2 linked regions of the Geminicoccus roseus DSM 18922 genome follow. The protein of the gene in region 2 interacts with the protein of the main gene of each other region in a pairwise test. Links are inferred from orthologs where the notes say so. Each region holds a gene or a part of one and is shown on either strand. Other genes may lie near its edges. The genes, in order: recR and recO.

Region 1 (8,656 bases), 2.0 Mb from region 2 along the record:
TCGGGCTGACGCTGGTCGGGTTCGGCACCTCCGCCCCGGAGCTGGTCACCAGCCTGATCGCCGCGTTCCAGGGAGCGCCCGGCATCGCGGTCGGCAACGTGGTCGGCTCCAACATCGCCAACATCCTGCTGATCCTGGGCGTCACCGCGCTGATCTATCCCCTGGCCGTGGCGCCGCCCGCCTTCCGCCGCGACGGCCTGGCGCTGGCCGGCTCGACGGTAGCTTGCCTGGGCGCGGTGCTGTGGGGCTTCATGGACCGCTGGATCGGCCTGCTGTTCGTGGCGGTGCTGGTCGCCTACATCGCCTGGGCCTACCGCAGCGAGCGCGCGGCACCCGATGCCGAGGCGGAGATGCACGAGCATGTCGCCGAAGACGCGCGGGCCGGACCGGGCGGCATCCTCGGCTCGGTCGTGCTGGCGCTGGTCGGCATCGCCGCCACCGTGGGCGGCGCCCGCCTGCTGGTCGGCGGGGCGATCGAGCTTGCCCAGTCGGCCGGCATCTCGGAGACCGTGATCGGCCTGACCATCGTGGCGGTGGGGACCTCGCTGCCGGAACTGGTCGCCTGCGCGGTCGCCGCGCTGCGCCGGCATGCCGACGTGGCGCTGGGCAACGTCATCGGCTCGAACATCTACAACGTGCTGGGGATTTTGGGCATCACCTCCTCGGTCCATCCGATCGCGATCCCGGTCGAGATCGCCCGGCTGGACATCTGGGTGCTGATCGCGGCGACGGCGCTCGTGCTCCTGTTCCTGCGCACCGGCTGGACGCTGCGGCGCTGGGAGGGCGCGGTGTTCGTGCTGCTCTACGGCGCCTATGCCGGCTACCTGGTCGTGGATGCCGGGATGGCCTGAGCGGCGGTGCACGGAGCTCATCCGTCCTGCACCGGGTTCGTGAGCAGGATGCCCGGGGCGGGCTCTTCCCGGCAGCGATCATCGTGATGGCCGGCCAGGCCGACATGGATGCAGTGAAGCCTCCGATCCATCCGCTCGCGGGCCGCATCGAGGGAGACCGCCGCCATGCCGATCGGAACCAGCCATATCAGGCTGACGCACGTCACCATCCACAGAAGCCGGATCAACATGGGCTGCCTCGCATGAACCTTGCGAAGCCATCATGCAGCCCAGGTCGTTAACGACCGGTTGATGCGGCACCAGAATTCCAGGGCTGCGGCGAAAATCGCAGCTTCCCGCCCCGCTCAGCCGAGCGGCCGGCGCGCCCGGTAGGCCGCGGCGAGGGTGCCCTCGTCCAGATAGTTCAGTTCGCCGCCCACCGGCACGCCCCGGCCAAAGCCGGTGACCTGCACGCCCAGGCCGTGCAGCCGCTCGGCGATGTAGTGGGCGGTGGTCTGGCCCTCGACGGTGGCGCCCAGGCCCAGGATCACCTCCTGGATGCCCTGGTCCTGCACCCGGCCCAGCATCTGGCCGATCCGCAACTCGTCCGGGCCGATCCCGTCCAGGGCGGACAGGCGGCCGCCCAGCACATGGTAGCGGCCCTTGAAGAAGCCGGCCCGCTCCACCGCCCAGAGGTCCTCGACCTCCTCGACCACGCACAGGCTGGCGGTGTCCCGGCCGGGATCGGCGCAGATCGAGCAGGGGTCGGTGGCGTCCAGGTTGCCGCAGACCGAGCAGCGCCGGACCTGCTCCCTGCAGTTCTCCAGCGTGCGGATCAGCGGCGTCATCAGCACGTCCGGCCGCTTGAGGAGGGCCAGCGCCGCGCGCCTGGCCGAGCGGGGTCCTAAGCCCGGCAGGCGCGACAGGCGCTTGATCAGCTCGTCGATGGCGCCAGGCGCGCTGTTGCGGCTCAGGGTTCAGGCTCCGCTCGTTCGGTCCGCTTCGCTCAGAACGGCAGCTTCATGCCGGGCGGCAGCTGCAGCCCGCCGGTCAGCTTCTGCATCTCTTCCTGCATCTGCGTCTCGATCTTGCCCTTGGCGTCGTTGACCGCGGCGACAATCAGGTCCTCCAGGATCTCGACGTCGTCGGCGACCATGAGCGACGGGTCGATCTTGATCTTCCGCATCTCGCCCTTGCCGTTCAGGACCACCGAGACCAGGCCGGCGCCGGCACCGCCCTCGACCTCCATCTCCGCCATCTTCTGCTGCATCTCGCCCATGCGGGCCTGCATCTTCTGGGCTTCTTTGAGCATGTTGCCGAGATTCTTCATGCGCGCTCGATCCTCTGTTCGGTTGGGGGGCTGGCAAGTTCGCTGGCGGATGGCCGGACATCCTCGATCCGGGCGCCGGGATAGGTGTCCAGGATGCGCCGGATCGCCGGGTCCGCCGACAATTGCTCGATCAGGCGGTCGCGCACCACCGCGCGCTGCTCGGCAAGCGTCGGGGCGCCGCGCTCGTTGACGATCGCGACCATCCAGCGCCGGCCGGTGCGCAGGAGCAGGGCGTCCTGCAAAAGGTTGGCCAGGTCCGGCCGCACCCCGGCGGCCGGGCGGATCTCCAGGCGCTGCGGCGCCATCCGCACCAGATGCACCCCGGTCTCCAGCATGGAGGCCAGCATCGGCTCGTCATGGCCGCGCAGGAAGGTCACCAGCTCGGCGAAGTCGGCGAAGTCCGGGGCGGCGGCGGCGCGCGGCTCGGCCGGGGGACGGCTCGCCAGGGCAGGGGGAGCCTGGGCCACCGGCGGCGCCACCAGCACCGCGGCCGGGCCGGCGCTGGCCGGCTCGGGCCGGACAGGGGCAGCCGAGCCACCCTGGCCCAGCTGCTCCAGCTTGCGCAGCAGGTCGGCGGGTGGCGGCAGCTCGGCCAGGCAAGCCAGGCGCAAGAGCAGCATCTCCGCGGCCATGGCGCCGTCGGCGGCGGCCTTGACCTCCTCCAGGCCGCGCAGCAGCACCTGCCAGGCGCGGGCCGCGGCCGGCAGGCCGACCCGGCCGGCGAGCGCTAGGCCGCGCTGATGGCCGTCCTTGCCGGTGTGCCAACCCGGATCGGCGTTCGGGTCGAGCTTGAGCCGGGACAGCCAGTGGCAGGCGCCGAGCAGGTCCTGGATCACCGCCACCGGGTCGGCGCCGCGGGCGTGCAGCTCGGCGAAGACGTCCAGCGCCTCCTTGGGCCGCGCGGTCAGCAGCGGCTCCAGGAGGTCGAGCAGGCGCGCCCGGTCGGCCAGGCCCAGCATGTCGGCGACCTGGGCGGCCTCGACCCGGCCGCCGCCAAGGGCGATCGCCTGGTCGAGCAGCGAAAGCGAATCGCGCACCGATCCCTCGGCGATCCGCGCGACCAGCGCCAGCGCGTCGTCCTCGGCCTCGACCTGCTCCTTGGCGCAGATCCGGGCCAGATGAGCGGACAGCACCGAAGGCGGCACGCGCTTGAGGTCGAAGCGCTGGCAGCGCGAGACGATCGTCACCGGCACCTTGCGCTGCTCGGTGGTGGCGAACACGAATTTGGTGTGGGCGGGCGGCTCCTCCAGCGTCTTCAGCAGCGCCGCAAACGCGCTGGCCGAGAGCATGTGCACCTCGTCCACGATGTAGACCTTGGTGCGCAGCGCGGTGGGGCCGTAGCGGACGCTGGCCAGCAGGTCGCGCATGTTGTCGACGCCGGTATGGGTCGCGGCGTCCAGCTCGACCACGTCGATGGCGTTCTGCGCCTCGATCGAGCGGCAGGGGCCGCACACGCCGCAGGGCTCGGGCGTTGGCCCGCCCTTGCCGTCCGGCCCCTCGCAGTTCAGGGCCTTGGCGATGATCCGGGCGGTCGTGGTCTTGCCGACCCCGCGGATGCCGGTCAGCAGGAAGGCATGGGCCAGCCGGCCGGAGGCGAACGCATTGGTGAGGGTGCGGACCAGGGCGTCCTGGCCCACCAGTTCCGACAGGCGCTGGGGGCGGTAGGCTCTCGCCAGGACCTTGTAGCCGGACGCGGTGGTGTCGTCTCGCATGCGCCCGTCTGATCTTGTTCGCGGCACCAGCCGGCGCTGGCCGGCGCGGATGCTCTGCAGGTGGAAGGCCGGCTGCGACCCGGACCGGAACTCGTTGCGGCTGCTTCCTTCCGGACCTGACCGAATTGGCGAGGAGCCCGTCCGCCGCCGACCTTCCGAGGGGGTATATCGACGCTCGCGCCCGCTCGTGCAAGATGCGACCGTACGATCAATGAGGATCGTGGAGGCTCTCCCCTTGCTGCGTCGCCTGAAACCACCGCCGCACGTCTATTCCAGCGTCGGCTTCGACCGAGCCGCCATCTACCGCAAGGACCTGGCCTGGCTGACCCAGCGCCGGTCCGACCATGCCACCAGGGTGATCCTGTCCCATGGCCTGAACCTGGCGGTGCTGGAGGCGGAGGACGGGCCGCATGCCGGCTTCCTGACCGTGGCCGATCTTGGCCAGGAGCTCGACGACAACGCCGTGTTCCTGGGCGTGATCGACGGGGTCGCCTATTTCGTGGCCGAGCTGGACGATCCGGCCAAGGCGACCCTGCCGCTGGTCGACCTGCGCAGCGTCGGCCCGGTGCTGCCGCCGCACGAGGCCGGCATGATGGCCTCCGCCCGCGCCCTTCTGCACTGGCACACCACCCACCGGTTCTGCGGCAGCTGCGGCACCGCCACCCTGCCGACCGATGCCGGCCATGCTAGGCGCTGCCCGAACTGCGGCCGCGACCATTTCCCCCGCACCGATCCGGCGGTGATCGTGCTGGTGACCCATGGCGACCAGGCCCTGCTCGGCCGCTCGGCGCGCTTCCCGCCGGGCATGTACTCGACGCTCGCCGGGTTCGTGGAGCCGGGCGAGAGCCTGGAGCAGGCGGTGGAGCGGGAGATCTTCGAGGAGTCCGGCATCCGCCTGGAGCAGATCCAGTACCGTTCCTCACAGCCCTGGCCGTTCCCGCAGTCGCTGATGCTGGGCTTTCGGGCGACGGCGGCCTCCACCGAACTGAAGATCGACCTCGACGAGCTGGAGGACGCCTTGTGGATCCCCCGCGAGGTGCTGGGCGACCCGGAGCGCTCGCCGGTGCTGCTGCCGCGCGAGGACAGCATCGCCCGGTTCCTGATCGAGGAGTGGCTGGCCGAGGGGTAGGGGCTCAGTCCACGGCCTGGCGGTTGGTGCCCTCCCGGTCGTACTTGCCGGACAGGAGCCCGCCGGCCAGCGGGCTCCACACCATCAGGCCGATCCGCTCGGCCTCCAGCAGGGGCTCTCTCTCCCGCTCCGCCAAGAGCCACCGATTGCCTTCCATGACGCGATACCGCCGCTGGTCGGCATGATGGGCGGCATTTCCAGGACCGCTGCTGTACCTGCTTGGGCATGACTTATGATCGGTAGCGGGTCGCGGCCCGGCCGGAATCGCGGGCCAGCCAGATCCAGGCAAGAACACGGTCATTCTTGCCGCTGACGAAGACCGCTGCCTGTGGTCGCACGGTTGTGGCAAAAGGTTGCCCTAATGCCGAAGCATCAGACTTGACCGGGGGAGAATGCCAAAGATGACAGGTGTCGAGAGACCCAAGCTGCTGTCGAGCGGCAATCCCCAGATTCCGAAGGGCGAAGGCGACGCACCAGTCCAGGCGTACATCGCCGCGATGCCCGGCTGGAAAAGCGACATCGGACGCAGGCTGGATGAGATTGTGGAAAGGATTTCCCCCGGTGTCATCAAGGCGGTCAAGTGGAATACGCCGCTCTATGGTAAGAATGATGGCTGGTTCTTCTCCATGTATTGCTACACGCGATATGTTCAGTTGACCTTCATGCGCGGGGCCTGCCTGTCACCCGTCCCGCCGGGAAAGTCCAAGGTCGAGGGGACCCGATACTTCAACATCTACGAAGGGGATGAATTGGACGAGGCCCAGATCGAGAACTGGGTGGAGCAGGCCAGCCGGCTGCCGGGCGTGGCGCTTTAGCAAGCGAACGATAGGAGCAACCGAGGAATCGGACCGCTGGAGCAGAGGCTTCTTTTGTCTGCCCGCCCGACATGTACCTTCAGTCATGCAGGCCGTCGGCAAATGACTGTTTCGGGCCCATCGTCGCAAGGATGCGCATGTCCTGGTTCCCTCGCTCGAAGAGGCGCCGACGTGCCGGAAGCGCCGGCACCGCAACCGCGACCGCCCGGCGACGGCTCCCCCCGGACCGGCGCTCAGCCGAGTTCGGGATGGACGATCAGCGTCGGCGTGCCGGGCTCGACCCGGACCACCTCGCCCTCGACCCGGGCCCGGCCGGACGCCAGCAGGTCCAGCGCCAGGGGATATGCGCGGTGCTCCAGCCGGATCACCCGCGCGGCCAGGCTCGCGGCGTCGTCGCCGGGCAGCACCGGCACCACGCCCTGCACCACGATCGGACCGTCGTCCAGCGCCGGGCGGACCACGTGGACGGTGCAGCCATGCAGGCGCACCCCGGCGGCCAGCGCCTGCTCGTGGGTGTGCAGGCCCTTGAACGAGGGCAGCAGCGCCGGGTGGATGTTGAGCATCCGGTCGGCCCAGGCCTCCACCAGCTCCGGCCCCAGGATCCGCATGAAGCCGGCCAGGCAGACCAGCTCCGCGCCGCTTTCCGCCAGCGCCCGGCCGAGCGCCTGGTCGAACGCCGCGCGGCTGGCGAAGCCGCGATGGTCGATCACCTGGTGGGCGATCCCGGCGCGCGCGGCCCGCTCCAGCCCGAAGGCGCCGGCCACGTTGGAGATCACCCGGACGATCTCGTAGCTGGCCTCCGGGCTGGCGCCATGGTCGATCAGGGCCTGCAGGTTGGAGCCCGACCCGGAGATCAGGACGGCGACGGGACGGCGGGCCATGTCTGCTCGATATGCTGGAAGACGACCGCGGCGCCGGCCGCGCGCGGGGCGATGGCGCCGATCCGGGTGACGGTCTCGCCGGCCTGGCGCAGGACCGCTTCCAGGGCGTCGGCCCGGCCGGGCTCCACCACCAGCACCATGCCGATCCCGGCATTGAAGGTGCGGCGCAGGTCGGCCTGGGGCAGCCGGCCGGCCTCGGCCAGCCAGCGGAACACGGGAGGCAGCTCCCAGGCCCGGGTGTCGATCACCGCGGCCGCCCCCTCGGGCAGGACTCGCGGCAGGTTCTCCTCCAGCCCGCCACCGGTGATGTGCGCCAGCGCCTTGACCCCGCCGGCCCGGATCGCCTCCAGGCAGCTCTTCACGTAGATCCGGGTGGGGGTGAGCAGCGCCTCGGCCAGGGACTGGCCGGGCGCGAACGGGGCAGGGGCGTCGAGCTCCGCCTTGGCCTCGTCGATCACCAGGCGGACCAGCGAGAAGCCGTTGCTGTGCACGCCCGACGACGCCAGGCCCAGCAGCACGTCGCCTTCCGCCACGTCGGGACGCGGCAGGAGGGCGCCGCGCTCCACGGCGCCCACCGCGAAGCCGGCCAGGTCGAAATGGCCGGGCGCGTACATCTGCGGCATCTCGGCGGTCTCGCCGCCGGTGAGCGCGCAGCCGGCCTGCCGGCAGCCCTCGGCGATCCCGGCCACGATCTTGGCGGCAGACGCTGCGTCGAGCTTGCCGGTGGCGAAATAGTCCAGGAAGAACAAGGGCTCGGCACCCTGGACCACCAGGTCGTTGACGCACATGGCGACCAGATCGATGCCGATCGCCTCGATCCGCCCGGTCTTGGCCGCCAGCAGGATCTTGGTGCCGACCCCATCGGTGGCCGAGACCAGCAGCGGGTCGCGGTAGCCGGCCTCCTTCAGGTCGAACAGCGCGCCAAAGCCGCCCAGCGCCCCGGTGGCGCCAGGCCTCGCGGTGGCGCGGGTCAGGCCGTCGATCCGGCGCACCAGCTCGTTGCCGGCATCGATGTCGACCCCGGCCTCCGCATATCTGCCGCCGGCTGGCTGATCGGCGTTCTGCATTCGGCGACCCTCGACCGAAAGTGGCTTGTCCTGATGAGGTGCGGCGAAGGCTTGTCAGGCCGAGGCTCCCGTGGTCCCCTCCGCCCGGCGCAACGGCCATGTTGGCCTTGCACGTCGTCCGCTCGTCCTCGCGTCGGGGTGATCTGCCATGGCCTCGCGCCGCCCGTCGATAGCGTTGCTGGTGCTATCCGCTCTTCTCCTGCTCTCGTCCGTGCCAGCAGCGGACGCCCAGAGCACCGACCAGCGCCAGTTCGTCGAGCACGACGTGCCGGCGGAGGCATCTGCCGACGATGCCGTGCAGGCCCGCGCCGCCGCCATCGCCAAGGGCCAGGTCACCGCCCTGGAGCGGCTGCTGGTGCGGCTGACCGGCGCCAACCCTTCCCGGGTGCCGACGGTGCCGGAAGACCAGATCGACCAGTATGTGCGCAGCTTCGAGATCCAGCAGGAGCAGGTCGGCGCCAGGACCTATTCGGCCGAGCTGACCGTGACCTTCCGGCCGGAGCCGGTCCAGGAGCTCCTGCGCAGCAACGGTTTGTCCTACGGCATCGTCGAGGTGCTGCCGACCGTGCTCCTGGCCTACGGGCCGGACGGCGACCCGTTCCTGGAGGGCGACCCCTGGCGCGACGCGGTGATCGAGGCTGCCGGCCGCTCGGCCGCGGTGGAGCCGGTGCTGCCGCTGGGCGACGCCCAGGACCTGGCGATCCCGCAGGCCGCCGCCCAGGCCGGCGACCAGGGCACCCTGCAGCCCGTGGCGGACCGCTACGCCGCCAAGGCGGTGCTGGTCGCCCAGGCGGCGCTGCGCCCGCAGGCGGATGGGAGCCAGGGCCTGACGGTCCAGGGGCAGTATCTGGGCCAGGACGGCAGCGTCCGGGCGCTGCCCGCCCAGGAGGTG
Region 2 (8,864 bases):
GGCGGATGCGATCGTGGTGGGCGTGGATTCGGTGTCGATGATGAGCGAGGCCTGCGCCACCGGCAAGCCGGTCTACGTCTATGGCGGCGACAAGCTGGTCGGCCACAAGCTCAAGATGCTGGTGGCAAGGCTGTTCAAGGAAGGGCGCATTGTCGCCTTGGGCGATCCGTTCGACCACACGCCGCCGCCGCCGCTGGATTCGGCCGGCCTGGTCGCCCGGGTGGTCATGGAGCGTGCCGAACTGTGGTTCCCACCGGTCGCTCGTGTTAATGGGACGTTGTCGGAGGCGAGATGAACGAGCGACACGCGCAGGTGCTGGTGATCGGCGGCGGCCCAGCAGGCTATACCGCGGCGATCTATGCCGCCCGCGCCAACCTCAAGCCGGTGCTGATCCAGGGAATGCAGCCCGGCGGGCAGCTCTCGATCACCACGGACGTGGAGAACTATCCGGGCTTTGCCGAGGTCATCCAGGGTCCCTGGCTGATGGAGCAGATGTCGGCCCAGGCCGAGCATTGCGGCACCGAGATGATCTACGACCTGGTCACCGACGTCGACCTGTCGGTGCGGCCGTTCCGGCTGACCATGGACGGCGGCAGCATCTTCACCTGCGACGCCCTGATCATCGCCACCGGCGCCCAGGCGCGCTGGCTGGGGATCGACGCCGAGAACCGCTTCATGGGCCATGGCGTGTCCGCCTGCGCCACCTGCGACGGGTTCTTCTTCCGCGGCAAGCGGGTGGTCGTGGTCGGCGGCGGCAACACCGCGGTGGAGGAGGCCCTCTACCTGGCGGGGCTGGCCGCGCACGTGACGCTGGTGCACCGGCGCGACACGCTGCGCGCCGAGAAGATCCTGCAGGACCGGCTGTTCGCCCGCTCCAATGTCGAGGTTGTCTGGGATGCGGTGGTCACCGACCTCACCGGCACCACCGACCCCAAGGGGGTGACCGGGGCGATCCTGACCTCCACCAAGGACGGCTCCAGCCGCGAGATCCCGGCGGACGGCCTGTTCGTGGCGATCGGCCACGACCCGGCGACCGGGCTGTTCAAGGGCAAGCTCGCCATGGACGACGAGGGCTACCTGCTCACCGAGCGCGGCCGGACCTTCACCTCGGTGGATGGCGTGTTCGCCGCGGGCGACGTCCAGGACAAGATCTATCGCCAGGCCGTGACGGCCGCCGGATCGGGCTGCATGGCGGCGCTGGATGCGGAGCGCTGGCTGGCCGCCAAAGGGATGCACTGACGCCATGGTCGCCCGAGGGACGCAGGACAAGGACTTCTTCAAGACCGAAGGCCCCGACTGGGACCGGATCCGGATCTTCCATTCGGTGGCGGAGGCGGGAAGCTTCACCAAGGCGGCCGACCGGCTGGGCCTGTCGCAGTCGGCGATCAGCCGGCAGATCAGCGCGCTGGAGGACGAGCTGGGCGCTGCGGTGTTCCACCGGCATGCCCGCGGCCTGGTGCTGACCGAGCAGGGCGAGATCCTGCTGGAGACCGCCCGGGAGATCGCGCGCAAGATGGCGATGACCGTCACGGCGCTCCAGGAGCGCCGTGACGAGCCGGCCGGCCATCTGCGGATCACCACCACGGTGGGCATCGGCACGGTCTGGCTGACCCACCACCTGCCGGCGTTCCTGGACCTTTATCCCGAGATCACCGTCGCCCTGATGGTGACCGACGATGACCTGGACCTGGGGATGCGCCAGGCCGACGTGGCGCTGCGGCTGACCCGGCCGACCCAGGGCGACCTCGTCCAGCGCAAGCTGATGACCTCGCACACCCACATCTATGCAGCGCCGGGCTACCTGGCCAAGCATGGCCTGCCCGAGCGGCCGGACGACCTGGATCGGCACCGGCTGATCGTCTACGGCGACGAGGCGCCGGTACCCTCGCTGAACTGGATCCTGACGGCAGGCAAGGACGAGGAAGGCCAGGCGGCGCCGCGCCGGCCGACCATGACCGTCAACCATGTCTACGGCATGCTGCGCACGGCGGAAGCCGGGCTGGGCCTGGCCTCGCTCCCCGACTATCTGGGCGCCCCCAGCAAGAACCTGGTTCGGGTCCTGCCCGACCTCGAGGGCCCGGTGTTCACCTGCTATTTCGTTTATCCGGAGGAGCTGCGCGCTTCCAAGCGGGTAACGGTCTTCCGCGACTTCCTGCTGGAAAAGGTCGCAGAGCAGCCGGTCTGGTAAAAACGCTGGCATTTTGGCCACAGCCGATGGGTGACATGCGCCAAGCGCACGCCACCCATCTCGAACAGGCCTAGGCAAACCACCGAAACACGATTAGTTTCCGCACTGCAGCAACGCACCGCCTGGGATGCGTTGCTAGGGTCTGAGGGTCGAGCCTAGCTCTCCTCCGACCGGATCCGGCTACGCTGGGTCCAAAACGAACCTCGGTTCGTTTCCCAGGTTTTTAGCCTCCCTGATCTACTCGGCCGGGTCGCAAGACCCGGCCACTTTTTTTTGTTCAAGCGGATAACGTCCGACCTTATCGACGGCATTTCGGACGTCGTCAAGCATGCCATACAAACTCGCCCGAGTTTCGGCATGAATTTAACAATTGCTGGGTTCTCTTGCTGCAGTGCAACTTAGCCAGCCCAGCAAAAGCGCCAGTGGATGCTGCACCGCAACAAATAGAACCGTATATGAGGACAGGCGGCTCCCGTAGGAGGGCGCTGTCCTGAGTGGCCACATGGGCAGAACTATCAGCGATACAGCTGCTCGCCGTCCATCCCGCTGTAGAGGCCGGCGACCTGCTCGGCATAGCCGTTGAACAGCCGGGTCGGCACCGAGCCGAAATCGCCCAGCGGGCGCTCGAAGGCCTGGCTCCAGCGCGGATGCGGCACCTCGGGGTTCACGTTCGCCCAGAAGCCGTACTCGCTCGGGCCCAGTTCCTCCCAGTAGCTCACCGGCCGCTCGTCGGTCAGGGTGATCCGGCGGATCGACTTGATCGACTTGAACCCGTACTTCCAGGGCGTGACCAGGCGGATCGGTGCGCCGTTCTGCTTGAGCAGCGGCTTGCCGTACATGCCGGTCGCGATGAAGGCGAGGTCGTTGGCGGCCTCGGCCACCGTCAGGCCCTCGACATAGGGCCAGGGATACCAGGACTGCGCCTGTGCCGGAGCCTCGTCAGGATTGAGGAAGGTCTCGAAGCGCACGTACTGCGCGCTGCCCAAAGGCCGTGCCAAGTCGAGCAGGGCTTTCAGGGGGAAGCCGCTCCACGGCACGTCCATCGACCAGGCTTCCACGCAGCGGTGCCGGTAGAGGCGCTCCTCGATCGGGATGCGCCGCACCACCGCCTCGACGTCGATCTCCATCGGCTCCTCGACCATCCCATCGATGGTGAGCGCCCAGGGGCGGATGGTGAGCGCCTGCGCGGCGTCGACGATGTCCTTGCTGCCGCCGAACTCGTAGAAATTGTTGTAGCTGGTGGCGATCTTCTCCTCGGTGAGCGGCCGGTCCAGCGTGAAGGCCGGATTGCGCTCGCCGGGATAGAGTTCCGGGGCGATCAGCTCGCCGCCCTCCTGGGCACGGGCGCGAAGCGGCAGCGCCGCCATGGCGGCGCCCAGCCCGATTCCGGCCAGGAGCCGGCGCCGGTCGAGCGCCAGCGCCTCGTCGGTCACCCGGTGGTCGATCACGTCCCAGATCCTGCGCGCGCGGGTCAGCATGTCGGTCCTTTCCCTTCGATGGGTGAAGGTACGACGATCCGCGCCGCCTGGTCACTCGATCACGAACGTGTGAACGACAGGTCCTTGGGGAATCCGACCGGCGTGGCCCGCCCGGACTGGGCACGCTCGCCTATCCAGGTCGTGCATTCCTCGCGGCGCTGGCGGCTGCCGGTCTGCCAGGTGAAGCCGGCCTTGGGATCGATCACCGCCACGTCCACCACCGCGGCGGAGTGCAGCTTCATGAGCTGGACCCCCTTGCCCCGGCCCAGCGTCTTGAGCTGATCCAGCGGGAACACCAGCAGCCGGCGATGGCTGCCCAGCACCGCCAGATGGTCGCCGGCCACCGGCACGACCTTCACCAGCTGGTCGCCCTCGTCCAGGTCGACGATCTGCTTGCCGGCCTTGGTGGAGGCGACGATCGAGCTCTCCTCCACCAGGAAGCCGCGCCCGGCCTTGGTCGCCACCACCATCCGGCCGTCCGGCCGGAACACCGCCGCGTCGATGATCGGCACGCCCTTGGCGATGTCCGCGAACAGGGACAAGGGCTCGCCGGTGCCGCGCCCGCCCGGCAGGCGGTCGACCGGGACCGTGAACATCTTGCCGTCGGCGGCGAACACCAGCAGCCGGTCGGTGGTCTGCGCCTCCAGGGCGAAGCGGGCCGCGTCGCCTTCCTTGTACTTCTGCTCCGACAGGTCCTGCTGGTGGCCGCGCACCGTGCGGATCCAGTTGTGCTGCGAGAGCAGGATGGTCACCGGGAATCGCTCGACCTGGGCCTCGAACCGCTCCGGCTCGATCACCGGGGCGGTGCCGAACTGGGTGCGGCGCGGGTCGGCGAACGCCTTGCGGCTGGCCTTGACCTCGTCGGCCAGCGCCTTGCGGCGCAGCTTCGGGTCGGCCAGCAGCCGGTCCAGCTTCGCCTTCTCGGCCTCCAGGTCCGCATGCTCCTTGCGCAGGTCCATCTCCTCCAGCCGGCGCAGGTTGCGCAGGCGCAGGTTCAGGATCGCTTCGGCCTGAATCTCGGTGAGCTCGAAGCGCTTCATCAGGGCCGGCTTCGGCTCGTCCTCCTCGCGGATGATCCGGATCACCTCGTCGATATCCAAAAAGGCCTTCAGATAGCCTTCCAGGATGTGCAGCCGGTCCTCGATCTTGCCTAAGCGGTAGCGCGAGCGCCGCTCCAGCACGATCATGCGGTGGTCGAGCCAGGACTGCAGGACCTCGGCCAGCCCCATCACCCGGGGCGTGCCGGTGGCGTCCAGCACGTTCAGGTTCAGGGACAGCCGCACCTCCAGGTCGGAGGCGCGGAACAGCTGCTCCATCAGGAGCTCCGGCTCGACCGTGCGGGCGCGCGGCACCAGGACGATGCGGATCTGGTCGGTGGATTCGTCGCGCAGGTCGGCCAGCAGCGGCAGCTTCTTGGCCATGAGCTGCTCGGCGATGTCCTCGATCAGCCGGCTTTTCTGCACCTGGAACGGGATCTGGTCGACGATGATCCGGTACTGGCCGAGCGGGAGCTGCTCGACCGTGTAGCGGGCGCGCAGGCGAAAGCCGCCGCGGCCGGTGGTGTAGGCGTGCTGGATGGCCGCCGGGCTCTCGGTGATGATCCCGCCGGTCGGCAGGTCCGGGCCCGGGACGAACTTCATCAGCTCCGAGGCGGTCGGCCGCGGCGCGTCGGCCGGGCGGCCCAGCATGAACAGGAGCGCGTCGCACAATTCGCCGACATTGTGCGGCAGGATCGAGGTCGCCATGCCCACCGCGATGCCGGTGGCGCCGTTGGCCAGCAGGTTCGGCACGGCCGCCGGCAGGACCACCGGCTCGTCCTCGCTGCCGTCATAGGTCGGGCGGAAGTCGACCGTGTCCTGGTCGATCCCGTCCAGCAGCGCCATGGCGTATCTGGTCAGCCGGCTCTCGGTGTAGCGCATCGCCGCCGGGTTATCGCCGTCGACATTGCCGAAGTTCCCCTGCCCTTCCACCAGCGTGTAGCGCTGGGCGAAGTCCTGGGCCAGGCGGACCAGGGCGTCGTAGACCGACTGGTCGCCGTGCGGGTGGAACTTGCCGATCACGTCGCCGACCACGCGGGCGCATTTCTTGTAGCCGCCGGCCGGGTCCAGGCGCAGCTGGAGCATGGCGTAGAGCAGCCGGCGCTGGACCGGCTTCAGCCCGTCGCGGACGTCGGGCAGGGAGCGTGCGGTGATGGTCGAGAGCGCATAGGCCAGGTAGCGCTCGGACAGGGCCTGGGCGAGCGGGACGGTCTCGATATGTTCGGGTGCGGCGGACGGTCGGGTCATGTGTCCGGGTCGGCGGGGGGCTGCAGGAGATCGAGGAGGCGGATGCGGGCCTGCGGGAGCGGGCGGTCCACGGCCTCGAACAGACGTTGGTCGAGGAAATGCCCGGACAGGCGCAGTCCGTCCAGCACCTGTGCACGATCGGGCCGGCTGCCGTCCACCAGGAAGGGCGGCAATGGCAAGAGGCGCGGCGCCCATGACGCGGCGGCCTCGCGGGACACGGCGCTGCCGCTGCGCGGCGAGACATAGGCCAGATCCTCGGTCACCCCGGTGACCGCGCAGCGGTCCAGGGACAGGCCGAACCCGGCCTCGGCCAGCAGCACCAGCTCGAAGCGGACATAGTCGGCAAGCCAGGCCTCGTCGGGACCCAGCGCATCGGCCAGGCGCAGGGTGGCGGCGTAGAGCACCGGGTGCGGGTCGCGCTCGGCGGTGCCCTGGTCGAGCAGGGCCATGGCAGCCGACAGGCCGGCCAGGGCCAGCGGCATGTCGAGCACGTCGCCGGCATGCAGGCGGATCGCCTCGCCCTTCAGGTTGCCCAATTGCTCGGCGATCCGGGCATGCCAGTGCAGGTCCAGCCGGTTGCCGGGCTGCCAGAGATGGGCGTTGGCCCGCGCCGCGCCGCCCTGCACCAGGCCGGCATGGCGGCCATGCTCGAAGGTGAAGACGTTCACGACGAGGCTGGCCTCGCCATGGCGGCGGCGGGTCAGGACGAAGCCTTCGTCGTGCCAGTCCAAGGGATCAGTCCCGGGTGTCGAGCCCCATTTCCCGATAGCGCTCGGGATCGTCGGTCCACTCGCGGACCTTGACGAACAGGAACAGGTGGACCCGCGCGTCCAAGAGCTTCTCCAGGTCCTGGCGGGCCGCCTGGCCGATCGCCTTGATCCGCGCGCCGCCCTTGCCCAGCACGATCGCCTTCTGGCTGTCGCGCAGCACGTAGATCACCTGGTCGATGCGGATCTCCTTGCCGTCCTGGCTCTCCAGGTACTGCTCGGTCTCCACGGTGATGCTGTAGGGCAGCTCGTCCTGGAGTTGGAGGAACACCTTCTCGCGGGTGATCTCCGCGGCGAGCGCCCGGTCCGACAGGTCGGACAGCTGGTCCTCGGGGTAGAGCCAGGCGCTTGGCGGCATCGCCTTGGCCAGGGCGGCCAGGAGGTCGTCGCAGCCGTCGCCGCGCGTGGCGGAGACGATGAAGGTCTCCTCGAACGGCAGGATCTGGTTGGCCTCGGCGATCAGCGGCAGGGCCCGGTCGCCGCGGACCGTGTCGATCTTGTTGATCACCAGCCAGGCCCGGCGATGGCGCTCGCCCAGGCCTTCCAGCACGGCGCGGGCCTGGGCGTTCAGCCCCTTGGAGGCATCCAGCACGAACAGGACCAGGTCGGCATCGTCGACCCCGTCCCAGGCGGCCCGCACCATGGCGCGCTCCAGGGCGCGCTTGGGGTCGGCGAAGATCCCGGGCGTGTCGACGAACAGGAGCTGGGTGCTGCCGACCATGGAGATGCCGATCACCCGCCGGCGGGTGGTCTGCGCCTTGGGCGTGACGATCGAGACCTTGTGGCCGACCAGGTGGTTCAGCAGCGTGGACTTGCCGGCGTTGGGCGCGCCGGCGAAGGCGATGAAGCCGCAGGAGGTGGCGGGGCCTTCAGGCGAGGCGGTGTCGTCGGAGGTGATCATGAGGGCATACCGGAAAGGCGTTCAAGCATGAGGCTGGCGGCGGCCTGCTCGGCCGCGCGCTTGGAGGAGCCGGACGCGGTCACGTCCGGCATGCCGGGCAGGCTGACGCTCACCTGGAAGGTCGGCGCGTGCGGCGGCCCATCGGTGGCGACCACGAGGTAGGCGGGCCGTTCCAGGCTGCGGGCCTGCGCCCATTCCTGCAGCGCGGTCTTGGGATCGCGGCTGGGCAGCCCGGCATTGGCGATCAGCGGCTGCCAGTGCCGGCGCACGAAGCTCTCGGCCGGCTGCCAGCCCCCATCCAGATAGATCGCGCCGATCAGGGCTTCCACCGTGTCGGCCAGAATCGCCGGATTGTCCCGTCCGCCGCCGTCCTCCTCGCTGCGCGCGACCACCAGCCAGCCGCCGACGCCGAGCTTGCGGGCGATGCCGGCCAAGGTCTCGCGCCGGACCAGGCCGTCCTGGCGCAGGGCCAGGGTGCCCTCGGGGTCGGCGCGGAAATGCTCGATCAGCATGTGCGCGACCACCAGGCCCAGCACGCGGTCGCCCAGGAATTCCAGGCGCTCGTTGGAGCGGCGGCCCTTGTGCCGGGCGGTCGAGCGGCGCACGGCGCTGGCATGGGTCAGCGCCTCGCTCAGGAGCTCAGGCTTGCGGAAGGTGTAGCCGAGCACCGATTCCACGGCCGGAACGGCCGGCCCACCCGCGGAACGGGCGGGCGTGTTCGCCTCCATCAACGAATCGTCGAGAGCAACCGCTCGAAGCGGATCGCAAAGGGCCATGCCCAGGGCTCCAAGAAGCCGGCCGAACCATCCGTGGAGAAGAACAGGATTTCGGCGCGACCGACCAGATTCTCCAGCGGAACATAGCCCACGCTGGGATCACGACTATCCTGCGAATTGTCGCGATTGTCGCCCATCATGAACACATGGCCCTCGGGCACCAGGAACTCCTGGGTGTCGTCCATCGGGCCATCCGGATAGCGGTCCAGGATCTGGTGGACCCGGCCGCCGGGCAGGGTCTCCCGGAACTGGGGCACGCTGCCCTCGTGCAGGTCGGAGAAGGTGCCGGCCGGCTCCTGGGGCACTTCCTCGCCGTTGATGAACAGCCGGTCGGCGCGCATCTGGATCCGGTCGCCCGGCAGGCCGACCACGCGCTTGATGTAGTCGACATTCTCGCCCGGCCGCTTGAACACCGCGACGTCGCCGCGCTCGGGCAGGCTGCCGAAGACCCGGCCGTTGATCGGCACGA

Evidence for each region.
Region 1: the proteins of recO (region 2) and recR interact in binary tests that used the Escherichia coli proteins (3 or more experiments, as listed by UniProt). The link is inferred for Geminicoccus roseus DSM 18922 from one-to-one orthologs.

Annotation. Positions count from the first base shown.
Region 1 is NZ_KE386572.1:4,156,520-4,165,175, forward strand. Bases 1-2,704 are described here. They hold recR (recombination mediator RecR), read right to left. Parts: upstream 1,805-2,704; coding sequence 1,196-1,804; downstream 1-1,195. Other genes in these bases: GEMRO_RS0120630 (calcium/sodium antiporter), read left to right, coding at 1-851; GEMRO_RS0120635 (hypothetical protein), read right to left, coding at 869-1,081; GEMRO_RS0120645 (YbaB/EbfC family nucleoid-associated protein), read right to left, coding at 1,837-2,160; GEMRO_RS30880 (DNA polymerase III subunit gamma/tau), read right to left, coding at 2,157-2,704. Also shown: more of GEMRO_RS30880, read right to left, coding at 2,705-3,872; nudC (NAD(+) diphosphatase), read left to right, coding at 4,108-5,001; GEMRO_RS0120665 (DUF1801 domain-containing protein), read left to right, coding at 5,403-5,816; purN (phosphoribosylglycinamide formyltransferase), read right to left, coding at 6,050-6,697; purM (phosphoribosylformylglycinamidine cyclo-ligase), read right to left, coding at 6,670-7,764; GEMRO_RS0120680 (DUF2066 domain-containing protein), read left to right, coding at 7,946-8,656. UniProt on the Escherichia coli protein: May play a role in DNA repair. It seems to be involved in an RecBC-independent recombinational process of DNA repair. It may act with RecF and RecO.
Region 2 is NZ_KE386572.1:2,131,815-2,140,678, reverse strand. Bases 4,816-7,727 are described here. They hold recO (DNA repair protein RecO), read right to left. Parts: upstream 6,683-7,727; coding sequence 5,948-6,682; downstream 4,816-5,947. Other genes in these bases: rnc (ribonuclease III), read right to left, coding at 7,616-7,727; era (GTPase Era), read right to left, coding at 6,687-7,619; parC (DNA topoisomerase IV subunit A), read right to left, coding at 4,816-5,951. Outside these bases: GEMRO_RS29070 (mitochondrial fission ELM1 family protein), read left to right, coding at 1-295; trxB (thioredoxin-disulfide reductase), read left to right, coding at 292-1,239; GEMRO_RS0111095 (LysR family transcriptional regulator), read left to right, coding at 1,244-2,188; protein-methionine-sulfoxide reductase catalytic subunit MsrP, read right to left, coding at 2,704-3,666; more of parC, read right to left, coding at 3,726-4,815; more of rnc, read right to left, coding at 7,728-8,347; lepB (signal peptidase I), read right to left, coding at 8,347-8,864. UniProt on the Escherichia coli protein: Involved in DNA repair and RecF pathway recombination.